One region of the Diaphorobacter ruginosibacter genome, then DNA from elsewhere that is predicted to be linked to it. Evidence: predicted binding sites of a transcription regulator. Region 1 holds the regulator's gene; the other holds the start of a gene.
The links. Region 1 encodes LexA, which represses DNA repair genes until DNA is damaged. Its sites were predicted from a motif close to ACTGTATNNNNATACAGT; they were not measured.
Positions count from the first base shown of each region.

Region 2: a site for LexA is predicted at 2,053-2,070, ahead of H9K76_RS05865 (DNA topoisomerase IV subunit B). Genes of this name have one in related genera too.

Region 1 covers NZ_CP060714.1:2,702,581-2,714,416, forward strand. The annotation lists gene H9K76_RS12190 (DMP19 family protein) at 220-1,467, shown strand; gene H9K76_RS12195 (asparaginase) at 1,506-2,504, opposite strand; gene lexA (transcriptional repressor LexA) at 2,595-3,281, shown strand; gene H9K76_RS12205 (hypothetical protein) at 3,426-3,860, shown strand; gene H9K76_RS12210 (HugZ family pyridoxamine 5'-phosphate oxidase) at 4,048-4,557, shown strand; gene H9K76_RS12215 (hypothetical protein) at 4,569-5,081, opposite strand; gene H9K76_RS12220 (bestrophin family protein) at 5,184-6,095, shown strand; gene hrpA (ATP-dependent RNA helicase HrpA) at 6,228-10,301, opposite strand; gene H9K76_RS12230 (AAA family ATPase) at 10,349-11,506, opposite strand; gene H9K76_RS12235 (RNA ligase family protein) at 11,542-11,836, opposite strand, start outside.
Region 2 covers NZ_CP060714.1:1,270,238-1,282,073, forward strand. The annotation lists gene H9K76_RS05850 (class I SAM-dependent methyltransferase) at 1-394, opposite strand, end outside; gene H9K76_RS05855 (hypothetical protein) at 501-722, opposite strand; gene H9K76_RS05860 (MFS transporter) at 756-1,976, opposite strand; gene H9K76_RS05865 (DNA topoisomerase IV subunit B) at 2,087-4,072, shown strand; gene H9K76_RS05870 (lytic transglycosylase domain-containing protein) at 4,074-5,114, shown strand; gene parC (DNA topoisomerase IV subunit A) at 5,111-7,465, shown strand; gene H9K76_RS05880 (antibiotic biosynthesis monooxygenase family protein) at 7,818-8,111, opposite strand; gene pdxY (pyridoxal kinase PdxY) at 8,232-9,116, opposite strand; gene H9K76_RS05890 (RidA family protein) at 9,149-9,607, opposite strand; gene H9K76_RS05895 (DNA internalization-related competence protein ComEC/Rec2) at 9,834-11,836, shown strand, end outside.

The DNA of each region.
Region 1 (11,836 bases):
GCCTTGCTTGACGACAGCAAAAACGCCGCATCTGCGGCGTTTTTTTATTGCTGGCCGATGGCGTGGGCTACCTGTACCGGCCCGCGTTGGCCTCCGAGGGCATCGCCCGCAGCGGCCTGTTCTTCGTGCAAGTGACGTGAGCCCAGGCAGCCTCCCCCTCCAGCAGGCACAAACAGCCGCAATACAGAACAGAAGAAAAAAGCATCAAAAGGACACTGAATGAGCCAACGACTGCCCTCCACCGACTGGCCCGCGCTGCTGCGCTGTGCCCCGCACTTCAGCCGCGCCATCGTTGATGCGCTGTGCGGATCCGAGCCCGACGACTTTGCACCGCTGGTGCGCGCGGTGTACTACTTCGACCTGTTCGATGCGCAGGTCTCCAACGGCGGCGTCGACCAGTATTTCAGCAACGTGGCCGCGCACCTTGCCGATGCGAGCATGGTGCCCGGCATCATCGCGGCCAACCCCGTCTACGCGCCCGTGCTGCCGCTGATCGAGGAAGCGCACGCGATCTGGACCACGGTGGCAGATGCGTACCGCGAAGACGATGAAGACGATGAGCGTGAGGAAGATGACGACGAGGACGACGACCTGCTGACCCCGCACGCGGAGCGCATGGAGACGATCGCCACCGCGTTCTACGCCCTGCACCACGCCATCCGCCAGCGGCTGGAGGAAGACATCGTGCGCGATCCGCACCGCTACTTTGCCGTGGCACCCGTGCCCGGCCTGCACGGCAGCGGCGTGGAGCATGTGGCGCTCGCGGACGGCGCATACCGCCTGCGCTTCGTGGACGGGTTTCCGATCGGCCCCAACGTTTTCGAGAACGGGGACGGCGGCTGCGACGTGGTCTGGTTCTCGCCCGACCGCACCCTGCTGCAATGCGAAGTGGCCGGCTGGGCTGCGCAGCGCGAGCGCCACTGGATCCACTACCCCAGCCAGGCCAGCAGCAGTTGGACAAGCGGCGAAGACTTCATGAGCGGCGCCCTGCAGGCCGTGCGCAACGACCGGGAGGCGCTAGGCCTGGGACACCATGGCTTGCACGAGACCTTCAACGCCCAGGGCCTGCGCACCAGCGCTCAGCTGTATTGGCATGGCGAAGAGCTGTGCAGCGAGCACATCTACCCGGACGGCACACCCCAATTGCGCATCGCGCCGCATGCGGGCGGCAAGCGCTGGCTGCGCTATTGGCCCGGCGGCGCGCTCAACACCGAGAGCATTGAAGACCGCGACGGCCGCGACCGCTATCTGCGCTGCCTGGACGAACAAGGCGCCGACCTGGCTCCCCAAGGCACCGGCCGCCTCGTCGAAATGCTGAGCCTGGACGATGGCATGCGCCAATGGCGCGAGGGCGAGCTGGTGGGCGGCTTCCTGCACGGCACCGTGCTGCGCTGGGCCAGCCACCCCGATGGCAGCGGCGCGCGCGAGACGGAGCGGACTTTCTACAAGAACGGGCGTGCCGCATAGCGCCGTCCAAAAAGTACGCTCTGCCAGCGCAACCGCCGTCAACCCGGGCCGGCCGCATCCTCTTCCTGAGCGGCCAGATCGTCATCGATCAGGTCCAGCAACAGGCTGATCCGCGCCTTCACGGGGCTCAGACCGTTGGCGCTGGCCCAGCGGGCGCCCGGATCGCTCAGCATCTGCCCCTGTGCGCAGCGTGACGCAATGCGCACCACCACGCCCTCTTCCTCCGCGGCTTCGAGGGCCTTCTCGAGCTCCACGTTCACGGTGCCATTGCCGGTAGCGGCCACGATCACGCCATCGACGCCCTGCTCGACCAGCGCCTTCACCAGGGCGCCAGTCACGCCTGCATGGCTCATCACGATCTCGACACTGGGCCACAGGTCGGCCTCGGGGAGGGTGCGTACCAGCTCGCCGGGAGCCGCGTCATGCGGGCGCTCGGGAGGCAGGTTGCGCGCCCAGCGCACGCGGCGCTCCTCGATGAAACCCAGCGGTCCGAGATCGCCCGATGAAAACGCATGGAGCCGCAGCGGATGGATCTTGCTGACCTCGCGCGCGCCATGGATCTCGCCTGCGGCAACGCACAACACGCCGCTGGCCGTGGGCTCCATCGCGACGACGGCGGCATCCAGCAGGTTCTGCGGGCCATCGGGCGCCATGGCCGTGGCGGGCCGCATCGCACTGCACAGCACCAGCGGCTTCACAGGCCTCAGCACCTGCTGAAGAAACCACGCGGTCTCCTCCAGCGTATCGGTGCCATGGGTGACCACGACGCCCTGCACGTCCGGATCGGCCAGGTGCTGCGCGCAGTGCCGCGCAAGCCGGAGCCACACGTCGTGCGTCATGTCCTTGCTGTCCAGCTGGGCGACCTGCTCGGCCACCAGTCCGCCGGTGGCAACGTCCCGCAGTGCTGGAACCGCATCGATCAGGTCAGCCACACCGATCTGCGCGGCGGTGTAGCCCGTATTGGCTCCTGCGACCGAAGAAGTGCCCGCTATCGTCCCGCCCGTTCCCAGCAGTACGATTTTTTTTGCAACAACCACTTGCGTCTCCTTAAAAACTGTTCAAAAATACAGGCACTGGTTTTTTACACAGTACATTTTCCCAACCGACTGTATTGGATGGATCGCACCATGTCCGACAGCCCCAAGCTCACCGCCCGTCAGCAACAGATTCTGGATCTCATCCAGAACGCCATTTCGCGCACCGGCGCGCCGCCCACCCGTGCCGAGATCGCCGCGGAACTGGGCTTCAAGTCCGCCAATGCAGCGGAGGAGCATCTGCAGGCATTGGCACGCAAGGGCGTGATCGAGCTGGTCAGCGGTACCTCGCGCGGCATCCGCCTGCGCTCCGAGACCGTGCGCAACATCAATGCCGCACGTGGTTCCCAGTTCGGTTCGCAATTCAACCTGCCGATTCCAGGCCTGTCCCAGCTCGTGCTGCCGCTCATCGGCCGCGTCGCTGCGGGCTCACCCATTCTCGCCCAAGAACACGTCGACCAAAGCTACATGGTCGAGGGCAGCCTGTTCGCACGCAAGCCCGATTACCTGCTCAAGGTGCGCGGCATGTCCATGCGTGACGCCGGCATCATGGACGGTGACCTGCTGGCCGTGCAGGCCACCACCGATGTGCGCAATGGCCAGATCGTCGTCGCGCGCCTGGGCGAAGAGGTCACCGTCAAGCGCCTGCGGCGTGCAGGCAGCCAGATTGAGTTGCTGCCCGAGAACCCCGACTATCCGATCATCACCGTTCAGCCTGGTGAGCCGTTCGAGATCGAGGGTCTTGCGGTCGGACTGATCCGCAACACCATGCTCATGTAGCCTTTCCCAGCGCCTTTCGCAGGTGGCGGGCGTCTGACGGAGTGTGTTTTCCGTCAACCCTGCGGCAGCGCGCTTTCCGTGTATCTGGCAATCCTGCCTGTGTTCAACCTTTCATGACCACGTGCGTCATGCCGGAGTACCCACATGCGTTCTGCCCTCATCGAACTCACCGCCCTCGCCCAGCCATTCAGCCGCGCCGCACACTGGCTCGCCCGGCATGCCGGCAACGACAGCGTCGTCGTGACCCGCACCGACATCGACCTGTCGGAGCTGAAGCTGCTGGTACGCCCTCGCCTGGGCAAGGTGCGCAGACTGGCCACCAGCGCATCCAACAGCGATCGCATGGCTGACACGCCGGTGCAGGCCAGCCTGCAACTGGCCATCCACAATCCATCGCTGACAACAACAGATTCAGCGCAGCAGCTGCCTTCCCGGCCCGCACTGCGCGTGGTCGTCAAGCCCGATGCATCCGGCACGGGCCGCATGGTGATCTCGGGCCGCATGGCCGATGTCTGTGCGGAACTTGATCGCCTGGCGCGCCAGGAGCGCCTGGGCCGCCACATGCAGCCCTGCGCCTGACCAGCGCCCGAATATCCGCCGGCCTGTGGCACATGACCCGTTGCTGTTGGCCGGCCACACCCCATCAAGCCAGTGAACGAAAGGTTCTGCTGCACATTGCGTGCGAGGAATCTGGTTCACTGGCTTTTCCTGCTGCGGTGTTTCTACAATCGACGGAGCTTCCCTTCACTGGAAAGAGCACTCCGCCATGCCACATGAATCCCGTCTGCAGCGCAGCCTGCGCGAGTTGATCGAGCAACGACGCACTGCGGCGCTTGCCACTTGGTCGCCAGGAGAAGGCGAATGCGAAGACCGTGCACCGCTGGTGTCCATGGTGCCGTTTGCCTGGTGCGCCGAATATGGCTGCATCGTCCTGCACGTAAGCGCCCTTGCAGTCCACACGCAGGCCATGGAGTTGCATCCGGCCGTATCCCTGCTCTTTTGCGCCCCGGAGGTCGAGGGCGAAGGTGTGCATGCGCTCGAACGCGTCAGCCTGCAGGGCGTGGCCTCCACCCCGCCCAGGGAAAGCGCACTCTGGAGCGCCCTGCGCACCTGCTACATGCAGCGCTTCCCCGAGGCGGAGTTCATGGGTGAGCTGCCGGACTTCCGTTTCGTGTGCATCACGCCATCCCGCGCACGGCACGTGGCCGGGTTCGGTGCTGCGCGCGACGTGGATGGGAATGATTTTGTCGCTGCGATGAATGCCACGCCGCAGTGAGCATGAAGGACTCACGCGTCCGGCTCGCCCCCCGCGACATGCGCAGCCACGCCTGCAAACGCCGGATCGGCATGCCCTGCAACACAGCCGCTCACATAGTCCTGCCACATCTGGCCCTGCTGCTCGACCTGGGCAGAGAGGAATCGCTCAAGCATCGGCGCGGCCTCCGAACAGCGCTCATAGGCATAGGGATCGGATCGAAGGCAAGCCGACTTCAGCTGCAGCCAGGCGGCCTCCCGCGTGACCCTGTAGCCCTGCAGGCGCTGCCACTGATGCAGCAACTCGTGCGCGAAGACCCCTGCGACGGCAGGATGGCCGAGCCTGAGCGGCTGCGTCGGCCGGCACTGCTCGAAGCATGCACGCGGCATGGAGATGCGGCCGCCATTCATCGACAGCGCCCGGTGCGTATCGCCGATGCGCCGCAGCCCCAGGCGCAGCCTCGGCTCCAATGCGCCCAGCGAATCGGCAAAGAAACGATGCACGAACAAACGCTCTGCATCGGTGAGTGCGCGGAACCAGAACATGCCCGCAATGTACTGTGATCTACCGTGACATGCGGCGAGGTGCGATGGCAGGACGGCGCACATTGCGGCAGGGCACGGTTTTTTTGATCGACAATACCCGCCATGATCGTTCGCCCCACCCTGCACTGGCTGCGCATGCTGTTCGTGCTACGCGGCTCCGTGCTGCCCATCATCACGCCCCAGCTCCTGGCCGCAACGGGGTTCGCAACGGTGGTAACGGCACTGCACGGCTTCATTCTCGACTGGAAGGTCTCGCTGAATTTCGTGCCGTTCTCACTGATCGGCCTCACGCTGGCGATCTTCCTGGGGTTCAGGAACAGCACCTCGTATGCGCGCTATTGGGAGGCTCGCACACTCTGGGGCGTGGTGCTCATAGAGACCCGCAACCTCATGCGCAACGCCCGGGTGCTGTCCCGCAATCCCGACGCAGCCCACGCCCTGGCGCCGCGCCTGTGCGCATTCGCGCATGCCATGCGACACCAGTTGCGCCGCACCGACCCACGCGCCGACCTGCTGCTGTTTCTCTCGCCCGAGGAAACCCAGCGCGTGGCCAGGTCCCCGTCCCCCGCCAACATGACGGTCGTCATGGCCGGCGAGTGGCTGGGCGAGCGGGTGCGCGATGCCGACATCGAGCCGGCCATCGTTCCCTCCTTTGACCGCTCGCTCTCCGGCCTGACGGCTGCCCTGGGTGGCTGCGAGCGCATTGCGAACACCCCCATTCCGTTCACCTATTCGGTGATCATCCACCGCTGCATCTACCTGTATTGCTTCTGGCTGCCCTTCGGCCTGCTGGACGCGATCGGCCCGATGACGCCCGTGATCGTATGCTTCATCGCCTACACGTTCTTCGCGCTGGAGGCCTTGGGCGCACAGATCGAGGACCCGTTCGGCACCGCCCCCAACGATCTGCCGCTGGAGCACATGGCGCACACGATCGAGGCCGGCGTGCTGGAGATGGTGGACGAGCTGCCTCGCACACAGGCGCCCAGAATCAAGGATTTCGTGCTGCTCTAGGGATCCTCTGCACGAATCGATCGACAAGCAGCTAGTGCGGATCGGGATGGGCTGCAAGGCGAAAACCGCAGGGATAGCCGTAGCTATCGCGAGGATTTTCAACGCCGAAGACCGCCCGAGTCCGGCGGCGCTTCAGTTCTGCAGCTGCGCCCAGACCTTCTCCATGCGCTTGGCACTCACCGGATACGGCGTGCGCAGCTCCTGCGCGAAAAAGCTCACGCGCAGCTCCTCCAGCATCCAGCGGTACTCCTGCATGCGCGCATCCACCTGCCCCTTGCGTTCGGCCACGAGCCGCCAGTAGCGCTGCTCCAGCGGCTTGAGCTCACCGGACTTGGCACCGTCGCGCGCGGGATCCGTGCGGTGCTTGTCGAGGCGAATGGTGATCGCCTTCAGGTACCGCGCGTAGTGCCCGAGCTGGGCCCAGGGCGCGATGGCGATGAAGTTCTTCGGCATCAGGCGCTGCAGCTGTGCACTCGCGTCAGCCGTGGCATCAGCCGCGTTCTTCGTATCCTTGATCTTGCGCTGCGCGGCCGCGTACTCCGCCAGAATGCCGCTCGCCATGCGTGCGACCTCGTTGGCGATCAGCGTGAGGCGCCCCCGGCCATCCTGCACGCGCTGCTTGAATGCAGCTTCGCTCGTGGGCAACGGATCCTGCAGGAACGCGCGATCGATCGCCACGTCGATGATCTGCTCGCGCAGTTCCTCCTGCGTGCCAAGCGGCATGTAGGCCACGGCCATCTTCTGCAGATCGGGAATGTTCTTCTCGAGGTACTTGAGCGCATCCCGGATCTGCAATGCGAACAGGCGGCGCAGGCCCGCGCGGTGCTTCACGGCCGCGATTTCCGGCTCGTCGAACACTTCCAGCCCCACAGCCTCGCCGTGATCGATCAGTGCCGGGAAGCCGATCAGCGTCTGGTTGCCCTTGCCGATTTCCATGAGCTCGGGCAGCTCGCCGAACGACCACTCCTTGTAGCGCGCATCGGCCTGTTGCTGCGGTTTGTGAGGCGCCTGAGCCTTCGGTGCCTCCGGCTTCTGCGCCCTCGCCGAGGGTACCGCTGAAGGAGCAGGCGCGGACACGGAACCCGGCGCGGCGCCTGGCACAGCGTCGGCCTTCCCGCCTGCTTCATTACCCGCTACACGCAACGAAGCCAGCGCCTGGAACGCGCCGCGTGCCTTGGCGCCGAGCTCGGACTTGAGCGCCCCCAGGTTGCGCCCCTGCCCCATCTGGCGGCCGTGTTCGTCCGTGATGCGGAAATTCATGAACAGATGCGGGCTCAGCATGTCGAGCTTGAAATCGGCGCGCTTGATGTCCAGCGATGTTTCGTCCCGTGCCTGCTTCAGCAGCGCATCCATCAGGCTGCCCTGGCCGAATTTCTCGGGTGCCAGGAACAGGTCCGCCAGGCGTTGCGCGTTCTCCGCCAGCGGCACAAAGCGGCTGCGCGGGCGCTGCGGCAGACTCTTGAGCAGTGCCTGTATCTTGTCCTTGAGCATGCCGGGAACCAGCCACTCGGCGCGGTCCTCGCTCACCTGGTTGAGCACGAACAGCGGCACGGTCACCGTGATGCCATCGCGCGCATCACCCGGGCTGTGCAGATAGGCAGCCGAGCAATCGACGCCGCCGAGCTTCACGGTCTTGGGAAATGCCTGCGTGGTGATACCCGCGGCCTCATGCCGCATGAGTTCGTCGCGCGAGAGGCGCAACAGGTCGGGGTTGCCTTTTCCGGCGTTACGGAACCACTTGTCGAAGGTCGCGCCGCTGAATACCTCCCTGGGGAGCTGCTGATCGTAGAACGCATAGATGAGCTCGTCATCCACCAGCACGTCCTGGCGGCGGCTCTTATGTTCGAGCTCCTCCACCTTGCGCACCATCTTGAGATTGGCGGCAAGGAACTGCCAATGCGTCTCCCACTCGCCCTCCACCATCGCCTGGCGGATGAACAGCTCGCGCGCGGTCTGAGGATCGACCCGCCCGTAGCTCACGCGGCGACCGTTGTATACGACAAGCCCGTACAGCGTGGCCCGCTCGTAGGCCACGACGTCGGCCTGCTTCTTGGACCAGTGCGGATCGAGCAACTGCTTCTTGAGCAGGTGCGCGCCGATCTCCTCCAGCCATTGCGGCTCGATCGCGGCAATGCCGCGGCCGTAGAGGCGCGAGGTTTCCACCTGCTCGGCCGCCACGATCCAGCGACCGGGTTTCTTCGACAGATGCGCGCCCGGGTGCGGGTAGAACTTGATGCCGTGCGCGCCCAGATAGGAGTCGCTCTCCTCGGCCTTGTAGCCGACGTTGCCCAGCAGTCCGGACAGCATCGACTTGTGGACCTCCTCGTAGCCCGCCGCCTCCTGGTTCACGAGCCACTTCTGCTCCTTCACCACGGTGAGCAGTTGCGAATGGATGTCGCGCCACTCGCGCACGCGGCGGATGTTGATGAAATTCTGGCGCAGCAACTGTTCCCACTGGCGGTTGCTGATCTTGTGGCTTGCCGGCTGTGCTTCGGCGGGATCGTAGACCGCCGGCCTTTCCTCGGCGGGAGCCTGTGCACTCGCACCGCCGCTGCGCTGCGAGACCGGCAGGAATGCCGCATTGCGGCCCAGTGCCTTCGGCGCCGCACTCTGCTCTACCATTTCCTTGCGCGTCTTGGCCACGACCTTGCCGCCGCGGGCATCGTCAAGCCATTTCCACAGCCTCAGATAGCCGGTGAACTCGCTCTTCTCGTCATCGAACTTGGCATGCTGCTGGTCGGCCTGCTGCTGCGCTTCCAGGGGCCGGTCGCGCACATCCTGCACGCTCAGGGCCGACGCGATGATGAGCACCTCGGCGACCGCACCGCGCTCGCGCGCTTCAAGAATCATGCGGCCCACGCGCGGATCGAGCGGCAGGCGCGAGAGCTCCTTGCCCATGGGCAGCAACTGGCCCTGATCGTCCACCGCGCCCAATTCCGCGAGCAGCTGATACCCATCGGCAATCGCCCGGCCCGAAGGCGCCTCGAGGAACGGGAAATGCACCACGTCACCGAGCCCGAGCGACTTCATGCGCAAGATCACCCCGGCAAGCGAGGAACGCAGGATTTCGGGATCGGTGAAGCGGTCGCGCGCATCGAAGGCCGCCTCGTCATACAGGCGGATGCAGATGCCGTTGGCCACACGGCCGCAGCGGCCCGCACGCTGATTGGCAGCCGCCTGGCTGATCGGCTCGACCAGCAACTGCTCGACCTTGCTGCGGAACGAATACCGCTTCACGCGCGCCGTACCGGAGTCGATCACGTAGCGAATGCCCGGCACGGTGAGCGAGGTTTCCGCGACGTTGGTGGCCAGCACGATGCGCCGGCCCGTGTGGCCGTCGAAGATGCGGTCCTGCTCGGCCTGCGACAGGCGCGAGAACAGCGGAAGCACCTCGGCGCTGCGCAGCACGGGTGAGTGCTGCAGGTGCTTGCGCAGGTGATCGGCTGCCTCGCGGATCTCGCGCTCGCCCGGCAGGAACACCAGGATGTCCCCATCCTTGCCTCCTGCCCAGAGCTCGTCCACGCCTTCGGCGATCGCGTCGTTGAGGTCGAAGTCCTTCTTGTCCTCGAATGGTCGGTAGCGCATCTCCACGGGGTAGGTGCGTCCCGAGACCATGATGACCGGCGCGGGACCGCTCTTTCCTGCGAAATGCCTGGCAAAGCGATCCGCGTCGATGGTGGCCGAGGTCACCACCACCTTCAGGTCGGGGCGCTTCGGCAGGATCTGCTTGATGTAGCCCAGCAGGAAGTCGATGTTCAGGCTGCGCTCGTGCGCCTCGTCGATGATCAGCGTGTCGTAGGCCTTGAGCAGCGGGTCGGTCTGCGTCTCGGCCAGCAGGATGCCGTCCGTCATCAGCTTGACCGATGCCCCCTTGTGCAGCGTGTCCTGGAAGCGCACCTTGTAGCCGACCACCTCGCCCGGGGGCGTGTTCAGTTCCTCGGCAATGCGCTTGGCCACGGACGAAGCTGCGATCCGGCGCGGCTGCGTGTGGCCGATGAGATGGCCGCGCACGTTGCCCTTGTCGTCCGGCGTCGCATTCACCTTGCCACGGCCGAGTGCCAGCGCAATCTTGGGCAACTGCGTGGTCTTGCCGGAGCCCGTCTCGCCGCAGACGATGATGACCTGGTGGCGATCCATGGCCTCCATGATTTCTTCACGGCGGGCGGATACGGGGAGTGACTCGGGGAACGTGATCTGCAAAGGCATAAGGGGGCGAATTATCCCAGCGTCGCCCATTTCCGGTTGGAACATGTCTATTTCCCTTCCCTGTCGCTGTTCACCAGCAGCGAGAGCGCATGCGCCTCGGTCGGCGTGGGTGCCTCCCAGCGGTGCAGCATGCCGAGCAGCGCCGCGTTGGTCAGCGTGGTGTCCCGAGCCCGGTTGCGCGCGAGCAGTTCGCCCCGGGTGGCCTCGAGGTGCACCAGGCGCACCGTGGCGCCATAGTCCAGGCACAGGTCCACCGACTTGCCGCGCATCTGGCGCGACAGGTGCGTGGCATTCCACACAAAGCGCTCCCGGGTGCGCAGCAGGGACCTGGCCTTGTCGATCGCGCGGTGCGCTGCCGCACCGTCGTTTTCGCCATGTTTCAAGCCCAGCTCGCTGCGCGCATCGTCAAAGGACACCACGGGCCAGCCCTTGCACTCGCGCTCGACCCAGGTGTTCTTGCCGCTTGCGGGCAGGCCGCACATCACGATCACCTCCGATCCCGGTGCTTCGTGCAGCGCATAGTCCGGATGCAGCTGCGCGCCACGGAAATAGCGCACGGCGGTCTCGGCCGAAGCGAACGCACGCGGCTTGCGCAGGCAGTCCTCCTCCCCGGCCATCTCGCGCACCAGCTCGATGTTGACCAACACCTGTCCCACATCCGGACAGACGCGGCCCAGGATGTCGGCGCGCGCGAGCATGGTGAGCAGGTGCAGGTCCGCGAGCCACGACAGCTCACGCACGATGAACTCGGGCGACTGCCCGCGCCGCGAATCCGCGAACGCAAAGAACGGCACCTGGTGGACCGAGATCAGCCGGCAGATGGCCTCGCGCTGGAGCACGGGCGCACCGGCCTCCCACAGGGCGATGCGCGCATCCACCGCGCCCTTGCGCGAATGGCCAGGCTGCGAGATGCGGCCATCATCGGCGATGACCGTGGTCGAGCACTTGGCCACGTCGTGCAGCAGCGCGGCAAAGAACACCGTCTCGCGGTCGTGCGGATCGAGCTGCGCGTAGTGCTCGTCCTCGAGCAGTGCGCGCAGCACCATCTTCGTATGCTTCCACACGTCGCCCTCGGCGTGGTAGATGGGGTCCTGCGGCGTGGTCTTGGCCAGTTCCAGTTGTGGAAAGGCATCGAGGCAGGCGGCAAAATCGACCTCGGCGCCGGGTGGCGGCGCAAGGGTCTGCATGTTTTTCCAGTTCCACATGGGAATCTCCTCAAGGCCCGAGCGGTCCGTGCCGCTCAGCGCCATGTCTTGTCGATATCGCCCGCAAAGATGTCCACGCCCTCGCGCAACCCGTTGGGCACGATGGGGCGTTCGCTGTGATGCGAGCCTGAATTCAAAATCACCTGGACAAAGTCCGCGCGCACGAACTTGTAGCGTTCGAGCGTCCGGCCACCCTCCTCCACCTTGATGTAGAGGCCTTCGGAGCAATCGGACGGATCGGTCTGCCGCCAGCACAGTTCCCGGTCGAGTTGCTGACGCCGCACGGCCTGCTCGAACGCATGGCGCCATTGCGCGCTTCGCGCAAGCGAC
Region 2 (11,836 bases), 1.4 Mb from region 1:
CGACCGTTTCGTTGCCGCTTGCGAAGGTTTCATGGATCAGCACGCCGCCCGGCGCAAGGCTGTCCAGGATGACCGGAAAAATCGGTCTCCAGAGGTAATTGGTGACAACAACTGCTGCAAACTGCCGCCCCGGCAGGGGCCAGGGGCCGTTCTCGATGTCCGCCTCGAGGACCGCGCCGAAGCGGCCCGCAGAGGCCAGCACCTCGGGTGAGCGGTCGACGCCGGTCACCTGGTGGCCGCGCGATGCGAGCCACTGCATGTGTCGCCCCGAGCCGCAGGCCACGTCCAGCACGTCCGCACCCGGGGCAATCAGGTGCGACCAGCGCTTCACCCATGCGGAGGGAGAATGCAGCGGGGCATGTTCGGTGGCGTGGCTGGCGTTGGGGAGGGTCATCTCGATGCGGTGCGGCCTTTCGGGGCCGGGCAAGGTGGTGCCGTGGAGAGGCTGTGGTGAAGTGGGCGATTATTCATCAACTCGCCAGGCCGGCAATGGGTTGACTTCAGAAGCACGCCCACAACTGGTCGGCCAGCGTCACCAGGAAATCGGGCTGGGCATAGAGCGAGAAGACGCCCAGCAGCACGGCGGCGATGGCGACGGTCATGGCGATGGCCGCCGCCAGCCGGACACCCGTCCGCCTGCCTGCCGATGGGCTTTCCCCTGCATCGGGGCGTCGGCCCGAGCCGGGTCCGGCATGGGTTGAGGTGCTGGCAGGTGTCGACATGGTGATGGTGTCCCAACGAGGAGTACGGGTGCGCTATGCGGCCTGTGGGGCTGCAGGGCGGACAATCGCATTTTCGCGCACGGGAAGATTCACCAATCCCGCGAAGACGCCAAGGGCAATCGACAGATACCAGACGACGTCATAGCTGCCCGTCCGGTCGTACAGGTAACCGCCGAGCCACACGCCCAGGAAACTGCCGATCTGGTGGCTGAAGAAAATGAAGCCGCTGAGCATCGACATGTGCTGCACGCCGAAGATCTGCGCGACCACCGCATTGGTGGGCGGCACGGTGGACAGCCACAGCGCGCCGATCACGGCAGAGAACACATAGACCGACAGGGGCGACAGCGGCACCAGCAGGAAGACGGCAATGACGACGGCCCGCGCGAAGTAGATGAAGGCCAGGATATGGCGCTTGGCCATGCGCTGGCCCAGCGTGCCGGCGATATAGGTGCCGAACACGTTGAACAGGCCGATCAACGCGAGCGCGTAGCTGGCCACCTGCGGGGACAGGCCATGGTCCTTCAGGTAGCTTGGCATGTGCACGCCGATGAACACCACCTGGAAGCCGCAGACGAAATAGCCGGCGGTAAGCAGCAGGAAGCTCGGATAGCGGATAGCCTCCTTGAAGGCCGCGCCCGCGCTCTGCGTGCGCTTGACCTGGGCCGAGCCCTGGAAACCTGGCTCGCGCAGGCCGAAGGCGAGCGGAATGATCAGCAGCACGGCAATCGACAGCACCAGCAGCGCCGTCTTCCAGCCCAGTTGCAGGATGAGCTGGCCTTCGACCGGAACCATCAGGAACTGTCCGAACGAGCCGGCGGCGGCCGCCACGCCCATGGCCCAGGAGCGCTTGTCCGCGGCGATCTGCCGGCCGAGGACGCCATAGATCACGGCATAGGTGGTGCCGGCCTGCGCCGCGCCGATCAGCACGCCGGTGGTCAGCGCGAACAATCCCGGGGTCGGCGACAAGGCCATTCCGGCCAGCCCCAGCGCGTAGAGGACCGCGCCGCCGATGAGCACCTTGAACGCGCCGAGACGGTCGGCGGCAATGCCTCCTAAAATGCCGAACAGACCCCAGGCCAGATTCTGAATGGCCAGGGCAAAGGCGAACGTCTCCCGAGTCCAGCCCATCTCCTGCGTGATCGGTTGCAGCCACATGCCGAAGCCGTGGCGAATGCCCATCGACAGCGTGACCACGGCAGCACCGCAGGCGAGCACCTGTGCCATGGGCAATTTTTTTGGATCGTTTTGCATTTGCACAAATGTAGCCAAAACACGGTGTTCCCGCAGGCGCCGGGTTGAGCCCCGCGCGGTGGGGAAAAGACATAAGCCTGTTTTTATATCCAGTATTACAATGCGCCGCCATGGCAACCAAACCTGCATCCAATCCGGCAAGTGAATACTCCGAAGGCTCCATTCGCGTCCTCAAGGGATTGGAGCCCGTCAAGCAGCGTCCGGGCATGTACACCCGCACGGACAACCCGTTGCACATCCTCCAGGAAGTGCTGGACAACGCCGCCGACGAGGCGCTTGCCGGTTTCGGCAAGAAGATCAAGGTCACCCTGCACACCGATGGGTCGGTGAGCGTGGAGGACGACGGCCGCGGCATTCCGTTCGGCATCCATCCCGAAGAGGGCGCGCCCGTCGTCGAGCTCGTGTTCACGCGCCTGCACGCCGGGGGCAAGTTCGACAAGGGCAACGGGGGCGCCTACAGCTTCTCGGGCGGCCTGCACGGCGTGGGTGTCTCGGTGACCAACGCGCTGTCGAAACGCCTCGAAGTCACCACCCACCGCGAAGGCCAGGCCGCAAGGCTGGTGTTCTCCGGCGGCGACGTGGTCGAGCCGCTGGTGGCCCGCCCCCTGCAGGCCGGCGAGCGCAAGCAGGGCACGACCGTGCAGGTCTGGCCCGATGCATCGTATTTCGAGTCGGGAGCCCTGCCCATGGGCGAACTCACCAACCTGCTGCGCAGCAAGGCCGTGCTCATGCCTGGCGTCACCGTCACGCTGGTCAACGAGAAGACCCGCGATACGCAGACCTGGCAGTACAAGGGCGGCCTGCGCGACTACCTGGCGCAGACGCTCAACGCCGATCCCGTGATCCCGCTGATCGAGGGCGAAGGCTATGCCGACCGCAACAGCGAGAGCTTCGCCGAAGGCGAGGGCGCGGCGTGGTGCGTGGCGTTCACCGAAGAGGGATCTCCGGTGCGCGAGAGCTACGTGAACCTGATTCCGACCACGGCCGGCGGAACCCATGAAAGCGGCCTGCGCGATGGCCTGTTTCAGGCGGTCAAGAGCTTCATCGAGTTCCACTCGCTGCTGCCCAAGGGTGTCAAGCTCATGCCCGAGGACGTGTTTGCGCGCGCCAGCTATGTGCTGTCGGCCAAGGTGCTCGACCCGCAGTTCCAGGGGCAGATCAAGGAGCGCCTGAACTCGCGCGACGCCGTGCGCCTGGTGTCGAGCTTCGTGCGGCCATCGCTCGAACTCTGGCTCAACGAGCACGTCGATTTCGGCAGGAAGCTGGCCGAACTGGCGATCAAGGCCGCGCAGACCCGCCAGCGCGCGGGCCAGAAGGTCGAGAAGAAGAAGGGTTCGGGCGTCGCCGTCCTGCCCGGAAAACTCACCGACTGCGAGAGCCGCGACCTGGCCTACAACGAGGTTTTCCTGGTTGAGGGCGATTCCGCCGGCGGCAGCGCCAAGATGGGTCGGGACAAGGAGAATCAGGCCATCCTGCCGTTGCGCGGCAAGGTGCTGAACACCTGGGAGGTCGAACGCGACCGCCTGTTCGCGAACACGGAAGTGCACGACATCTCGGTCGCCATCGGTGTCGACCCGCACGGACCGAACGATACGCCCGACCTGAGCGGCCTGCGCTACGGCAAGATCTGCATTCTCTCGGATGCCGACGTGGACGGCTCGCACATCCAGGTGCTGCTGCTCACGCTGTTCTTCCGCCACTTTCCCAAGCTCATCGAGGCAGGAAACATCTACGTGGCGCGTCCGCCGCTGTTCCGTGTCGATGTGCCCGCGCGCGGCAAGAAGCCCGCAGCCAAGGTCTATGCGCTCGATGCGGCGGAACTCGAGAGCATTCTCGACAAGTCCGCCAAGGACGGCGTGCCGCGCGAGAAATGCCAGATCAGTCGCTTCAAGGGCCTGGGCGAGATGAACGCCGAGCAGCTCTGGGAGACCACGCTGAATCCGGATACCCGTCGCCTGCTGCCGGTGCGCGTGGGCGGTGCGTTCGATTTCGGCGCAACGGAAGGCCTGATGACCAAGCTGATGGGCAAGGGCGAGGCCGCCGCGCGCCGTGAACTGATGGAAGTTCATGGCGACGAGGTGGAGGTCGACATCTGACATGAACGGGCCCTCGCGTCACCTCGGATTCCCGACGCCCGGACAGGCTCCGGCGTTGCGTCCGCTCTTGCGTGCGGGAGCGGGCGGGAGTGCGGGTGGCCGCAGCGGCCTGGCCGGGCGCCTGCTGAGGTTGCCCCTGCTTGCCGCGGTGCTGTGCCTCGCGCAGCAGGCGGCGCACGCCGATCTGTGGGCCTATGTCGATTCGCGCGGAGTCACGCATTTCGCCGCGGAGCAGATCGATGCCAACTACACCCTGTTCTTCCGTGGCGACCAGTTCGATTCCACGCGCGATGCCAGGACGGAGGACGCGGGCTCGGACCATACGGACTATTCGCTTGCGGAAGCAGGAAGCGCCAGCGTGCGCAAGCTGGCATTCATCGACATCTCGCCGGGCTACAAGAGCGTGCGCACACAGATTCGCGGTGCGGCGCAGTCGTCGGGTCTCGAATATGAGCTGCTCAAGGCCGTCATCGCCACCGAGTCGGGCTTCGACCGGATGGCGGTTTCGCCGCGCGGTGCGGTCGGCCTGATGCAGCTGATGCCCGCCACCGCCAGCCGCTTCGGCGTGGCTGCCGACAAGAAGCGCAGCGTGGCGCAGAAGCTCGAAGACCCGGCCACGAACCTCAACGCCGGGGCCAGCTACCTGCGTTATCTGCTCAAGCTTTTCGACGGCCGCAAGGACCTTGCCCTGGCGGCCTACAACGCGGGCGAAGGCGCCGTGCAGCGCGCCGGCAACCGGATTCCCGCGTACCGCGAAACCCAGAATTACGTGAAGAGCGTGCTGGGCCTGTATGCCATGCTCAAGCCGCCGGAGCCGGTGCGCGCGCATCGTGCCCACCAGGCGCAGCAGGGCGTCGTCCCCGGCCGTATCCGCATGGAGATCCCTGCGGGCACGGCGGAGGAGGCCTCCTCTGCTCCCTCTTCTTCCTCATCCTCTTCTTCACCCACCACTTTCTCATCCCCTCTTGGCGCCGCCGGCTCGAACAGCGTTGTTCGAGTCGCCTCGCGCGCCACATGGCAAGACTTGTCTGCGAACGAATGAGCGATCAATCCACTCTTGAATTTTCTGCTGATCAGCCCGACGGCGACAGCCTGGAACTGGCGCAGTATGCGCAGCAGGCGTACCTGGAATACGCCCTCTCCGTCGTGAAGGGGCGCGCGCTGCCCGATGTGAGCGACGGCCTCAAGCCCGTGCAGCGCCGCATCCTCTATGCGATGGATCGCATGGGCCTTGGCTACAGCGGCCCCACGCGCAACGTGCCGGCCAAGCCGGTGAAGAGCGCGCGCGTCGTCGGCGACGTGCTCGGCAAGTACCACCCGCACGGAGACCAATCCGCCTACGACGCACTGGTACGCCTGTCGCAGGACTTCAGCCAGCGCTATCCGCTGATCGACGGGCAGGGCAACTTCGGCAGCCGCGACGGTGACGGTGCGGCCGCGATGCGCTACACCGAGGCGCGCCTGGCCAAGATCACCACGCTGCTGCTCGACGAGATCGACATGGGCACGGTGGACTTCATGCCCAACTACGATGGTTCGTTCGACGAGCCCCGGCAACTGCCCGCGCGCCTGCCGTTCTCGCTGCTCAACGGATCAAGCGGCATTGCGGTGGGGCTGGCGACGGAGATTCCGAGCCACAACCTGCGCGAGGTGGCCGATGCCTGCGTTGCGCTCGTGAAGTCCGCGAAGCTGAGCGACGATGAGCTCTATGCGCTGATCCCCGGCCCGGACTATCCGGGCGGTGGCCAGATCATCAGCAGCGCATCCGACATCCAGGATGCCTACCGCACGGGCCGTGGCAGCCTCAAGGTGCGCGCGCGCTGGAAGATCGAGGAACTTGCCCGCGGACAGTGGCAGCTCATCGTCACCGAACTGCCTCCGGGCACCAGTACGCAGAAGGTGCTGGAGGAGATCGAGGAGCTGACCAACCCCAAGGTGAAGACCGGCAAGAAGGCGCTCACGCAGGAACAGAGCCAGCTCAAGGCCAGCATGCTGGCACTGCTGGACGGCGTTCGCGACGAGTCCAGCAAGGATGCACCCGTGCGGATCGTCATCGAGCCCAAGACGGGCAAGGTGCCGCAGCAGGAACTCATCACCACGCTGCTTGCGCACACCAGCCTTGAAACATCGTCGTCGATCAACCTCACGATGATCGGCCTCGACGGCAGGCCGGTGCAGAAGTCGCTGCGCCAGATGCTGGAGGAGTGGATCAGCTTCCGCCAGACGACGATCGCACGCCGTTCGCAGCACCGACTGAACAAGGTGCTCGACCGCATCCATATCCTCGAAGGCCGTCAGCTCGTGCTGCTGAACATCGACGAGGTGATCGCCATCATCCGGGCTTCGGACGAACCGAAGGCAGCGCTGATCGAGCGCTTCCGGCTTACCGACCGCCAGGCCGAGGACATCCTTGAAATCAGGCTGCGCCAGCTGGCACGGCTTGAGGCGATCAAGATCGAGCAGGAGCTCTCCGAGTTGCGCGAGGAGCAGGGCAAGCTCGAGGAAATCCTGGCCAACCCGAATGCGCTGCGTCGCCTGATGATCAAGGAGATCGAGGCCGATGCCAAGCAGTTTGCCGATTCGCGCCGCACATTGATCCAGGCGGAGAAGAAGGCGGTAGCCGAGGTGAAGGTGGTGGACGAGCCGGTGACGGTCGTCATCTCCGAGAAGGGCTGGGTGCGTGCGCGCACCGGACACGGCCACGAGGCCGGCAGTTTCGGCTTCAAGTCGGGCGATACGCTGTACGGCACCTTCGAATGCCGTACGGTGGATACGCTGATCGTGTTCGGCAGCAACGGCCGTGTGTACTCGGTCGCCGTGTCGCAACTGCCGGGCGGCCGCGGCGACGGCCAGCCGATCACCACGCTGATCGATCTTGAAAGCGGCACGCAGCCCGTGCACTACTTTGCCGGCCCCAACAATGCGGCGCTGCTGCTCGCGGGCTCGGGCGGCTATGGCTTCATCACCACGGTGGAGCACATGACGGCACGCAATCGCGGCGGCAAGTCGTTCGTGAACCTGGGCGACAAGGAGACGCTGTGCCGGCCCTCGCATGCTGCATTCACCACGGCGTCGCAGGAGCTGGTGCCCGCGACCCATGTGTGCTGCGCCTCGGTGGGCGGCCGCATTCTCACGTTCGAGATCGCCGAGCTCAAGATGATGGAAAAGGGCGGTCGCGGGCTCATGCTGATCGACCTGGAGGACAAGGACCAGCTTGGCGGCGCGGTGGCTTACACCCGCAGCGTGCGCTTCACGGGCATCGGCCGCGGCGGCAAGGCGCGCGAGGAGACGCTGGAAATCCGTTCGCTCAACAACGCGCGCGCAGCGCGTGGGCGCAAGGGCAAGGCGGGGGATTTCGGCTTCAAGATCAACGATCTGATCCGCGTGGAGTAAGCCGGTTGCACATCGCCGAAAGGCGATAAGAAAAATGCGTGAACCTTTGAGGGTCACGCATTTTTTTTGGTTCTTCGTGGAATACCGGGGTGGATGGGGGCGCGTGACGAATGGGCGCGCTGTGCTTTCGGTGAGAGTCTTCGTGTGGAGGTGCTGATATGGCCCCTCATACTTTGTTGCAAAGGCTTGCCGTACCAAAGTACTGTCTTCGCCTTTGCGTCGCGTCTGAGGGGCCATCTCAGCATTGGGGTGAACAGTTCAAGGCGGGCGCGCGCTGCTCAGGCAGTCACTTGGAAAGCCTCAATACTATCCCCAGTAGTCCGTGATGAACCCTTCTTATGACTGGAAGAGCTCAGCCGACGGAGGTGAAATGTTCCACGCTGGGCGGCGCTGCAAAGAAAGGTCCGACGATCGCGCGCCATTCGGCAAAGGCGGGTGACCCGCGGAAGCCCACGGTGTGGTCTTCGAGCGTCTCCCACTCGATCATCACGAGATAGCGCTCCGGGCTCTCGATCGAATGCTTGATGCGGTAGCCCTTGAAGCCCTTGGCGCGGGAGATGACGGTGCTCAGGCCGCGCGCGACGGCTTCCTCGAATGGCGCCTGTTGGCCTGCTGGGATCTTGATGTCCACGACTTCCAGAATCATGATGTCCTTCGTTGGGTGATGCGGAAGATGCATTCTTGCACCGACTGTTCCGGGGACTGCGGAAAATGCCGAAATTTTCGATGCGTCAGCGCACCCTGGTGATGCGCGCGCCATGGCGCATCACCGGCTTGTCCAGGGTGTTGCCTCGAACCGTTTGGCAGGCTGCATGATCTGGTCCCGGCACGCCACCAGCGGCAGGTCGCGCTGGCCGGATTGCGTGCGCGAAACCAGGGCGTAGAGCGTGCTCACGGCGCTTGTGACGGCCTGCTCCACCGATTCACCCTGCAGCATGTGGCCGAGCAGCACCGACGAGAACACGTCGCCCATGCCGTTGGGCAATGGCTGCAGATCGACAAAGGGCGTCTGCACGAGCCAGGCGTTCCGGGCGGTGACGGCCAGTGTGGCAAGGCTGTCCGCCGGCAGGTCGGAGGTGCGCAGGCTGGTGATGACGATGAGCGCCGACGACGGCTGGTGCATGTTGGCCAGCATTCCGCGCGCTGCCTTGACGGCAGCTTCCACGGTAGTGAGCGGCTCACCGCCGCAGAGCAGTTCGAATTCGTAGTGATTCGGCGTGATCACGCTGGCCTGCGAGAGGGCGCGCTTGCGCAGGAACTCCGGAATGCCGGGCCGCACGAACACGCCGCGCCCCACATCGCCCATGACCGGGTCGCAGAGATAGTGCGCAGCGGGATGGGCGGCGCGAACTTCCTGCACCGCGGAGAGAATCACTTCGCCCACGCCGGGGTCGCCGAGATAACCCGAGAGCACGGCCTTGCAGCGCGCGAGCACGCCGCGCGCACGCAGGCCGTCGATCACATCGGTGACATGGGCCGGGGTGAAGACCTGGCCCTTGAACTCGCCATAGCCCGTGTGGTTGGAGAACTGAACCGTATGGACGGCCACCGGCTCGATGCCGAGCAACTGCAGCGGCAGCATGGCCGCATCATTTCCCACATGCCCATAGGCCACATGGGACTGAATCGTCAGAACAAGCGGGGTGTCCATGGTGTCTCCGGGTGCGCGAGGGTCGCTGATCTTCAGTCAGCCAGTTCCGCGATCAGGTCGATCTCGACACAGGCGCCGAAGGGAACCTGCGCCACGCCGAATGCGCTGCGTGCGTGCGAGCCCTTGTCACCGAAGACCTGGGCGAACAGCTCGCTCGCGCCGTTGGTGACCAGGTGCTGCTCGGTGAAGTCGCTGGTGGAGTTCACGAGGCTCATGAGCTTGACGATGCGCTTGACGCGGTTGAGGTCGCCCGTGGCGGCATGCAGTGTGCCCAGCAGGTCGACTGCCACGGCGCGGGCCGCGGCCTTGCCTTCTTCCGTGGTGATGTCGCGGCCGAACTGCGCGGACCAGGGCTTGCCGTCCTTGCGTGCGATGTGGCCACTCAGAAACACCAGGTTGCCGCTCTGCACGAAGGGCACGTAGGCCGCAGCAGGCGTGGCCACGGGCGGCAGGGTGATGTTGAGTTCCTTGAGTTTGTCGTAAACGCTCATGGCGGCAGTCCTTGTTGGATGGGGGTGAATGGGGAGATCGCATGGCTTGCGGACTCCTCTGCTGGACGCGTCGCCCGCTGGCCGGCAGGGGCGTGCAGTCGCCAATGGTACATAGTTGCCGCTGGCTGTTGGGAGAGAAACACGCAATTCCATTTGCGGAGTCATCCCTTGCCGGGCAGTCCGCATGGATCAAGGCGTGGGAAAGGGCAATCCCTAGCATCGCCGGATGCTCTTGCACACCGACATTCCTGCGAGTCACCCGTGCGCGCCATGGGCCGGATCGGCACTCATGATCGGCGTGCTGCTGGGTACGGCGTTTCAGTTGCAGCAGCGCATGCTCTGGAGCGCGGAAGCCTATGTGGCCTGCATGACGGGGGCGGGCGCCATGCTGGCCTGTGCGCTGCTGATGAGGCGGCGGGTGGGGCGGCGGGTGCGATCGGCCGCTGTGCATCCGGTGTGGCTACGCCAGGCCTGGGCGGGGTGGATCGTGGCGCTGGCAGCATTGTCGGCGCTTGCGGTGTTCGGCCAGATCGGATGGCGATCGGCCTCCTTGGCGCAGACCGCATTGAATCCGGACCTGGAGGGCCGGGACCTGCAGGTGGAGGGTGTCGTCGCCGCGATGCCCCAGTCCAGCGAACGCGGCGTGAAGATGCGATTGCGCGTCGAGTCGGCGCGCTGGCGTGGTCAGCCGGTTTCGCTGCCTCGGCTGGTGGACCTGAGCTGGTATGCGCTCGGCATGTGGGACGATGCATCCACTCCAGCGGCCGTGCCGGCGACGCTGCGCGCGGGGCAGCGCTGGGCGTTCGAAGTACGCCTGAGGGCGCCGCATGGCGGCATGAATCCGTTCGGCTTCGACTACGAACTCTGGATGTGGGAGCAGGGCGTCCAGGCCAACGGCTATGTCCGTTCCGGACACGGATCGTCCGCGCCCCGGTTGCTCGATGACTCGGCATGGCGCCATCCCGTCGAGCGAGCGCGTCAGCATGTGCGCGACGCCATTCTCGAGCGCACAGCCTCGCGCTCTCCGCAGGAGCAGGAACGGGAGGGGGACCGGCAGCGTGCTGCCGGCGTGGTGGCGGCGCTGGTCACGGGCGACCAGCGCGTGATCGACCGGCAGGATTGGGATCTCTTTCGCATCACCGGTGTGGCGCATCTGGTCAGCATCTCGGGCCTGCATGTGACGATGTTTGCATGGCTCGCAGCGAAGGTCATCGGTGCGCTCTGGCGTCGTTCCGGCCTCCTGTGCCTGCTTCTGCCGGCACAGTTCGCGAGCCTGTCGGGTGGTGTGCTGCTGGCCGCGATGTATGCGCTGTTCAGCGGCTGGGGCGTGCCGTCGCAGCGCACGGTGTTCATGCTGGGTGTCGTCGCGCTGCTGCGCCTTGGTGGCAAGCGCTGGCCCTGGCCGCAGGTGTGGCTGATCGCCTGTGCCCTGGTGCTGCTGTGGGATCCGTGGGCGATGCTGCAGGCCGGCTTCTGGCTCAGCTTCGTGGCCGTGGGCATGCTGTTCGCGGGTGGCATGCGGTCTCGCGCCATGGCGCATCGGTCTCCGATCGCAACGCTTGCGCTTCACTTGCGGCAGTTGCTGCACCAGCAGTGGATTGTCACGCTGGCCCTGGCACCGCTCTCCCTGCTGATCTTCGGGCAGATGTCGGTGGTGGGGCTGGTGGTCAACCTGCTGGCCATCCCCTGGGTGAGTTTCGTGGTGCTGCCGCTGTCCATGCTCGGCATCCTGTGGAATGGCCTGTGGGTGCCTGCTGTGCTGGCCACGCAGCTCTTCACGGCAACACTGCAATGGTTTGCCAACTGGCCGATGGCGCAGCTTGCTCTGCCCGTGGCGCCGCTGTGGGCGGGCGTGGCTGCAGCGTTGGCAGGCATGCTGCTGGCCTTGCGGCTGCCGTGGCGGGTACGGATGCTCGCGCTGCCTTGCATGGTGCCGCTGCTGTGGTGGTCGCAGGAACGTCCGGAAGCCGGGCGTTTCGATCTCATGGCACTCGATGTGGGACAGGGGCAGGCGGTGCTGGTGCGCACCGCGCGGCATGGCCTTCTCTACGACGCCGGGCCGCAGTATTCGGGCGAGGCCAATGCAGGAGAGCGCATTGTCGTGCCGGTGCTCCACGCCCTTGGCGAGCACATCGACACCCTGGTGCTGAGCCATCGCGATGCCGACCATACGGGTGGCGCTGCTGCCGTACTGGCTGCGCAACCGCAGAGCAGCCTGCTTGCGTCGCT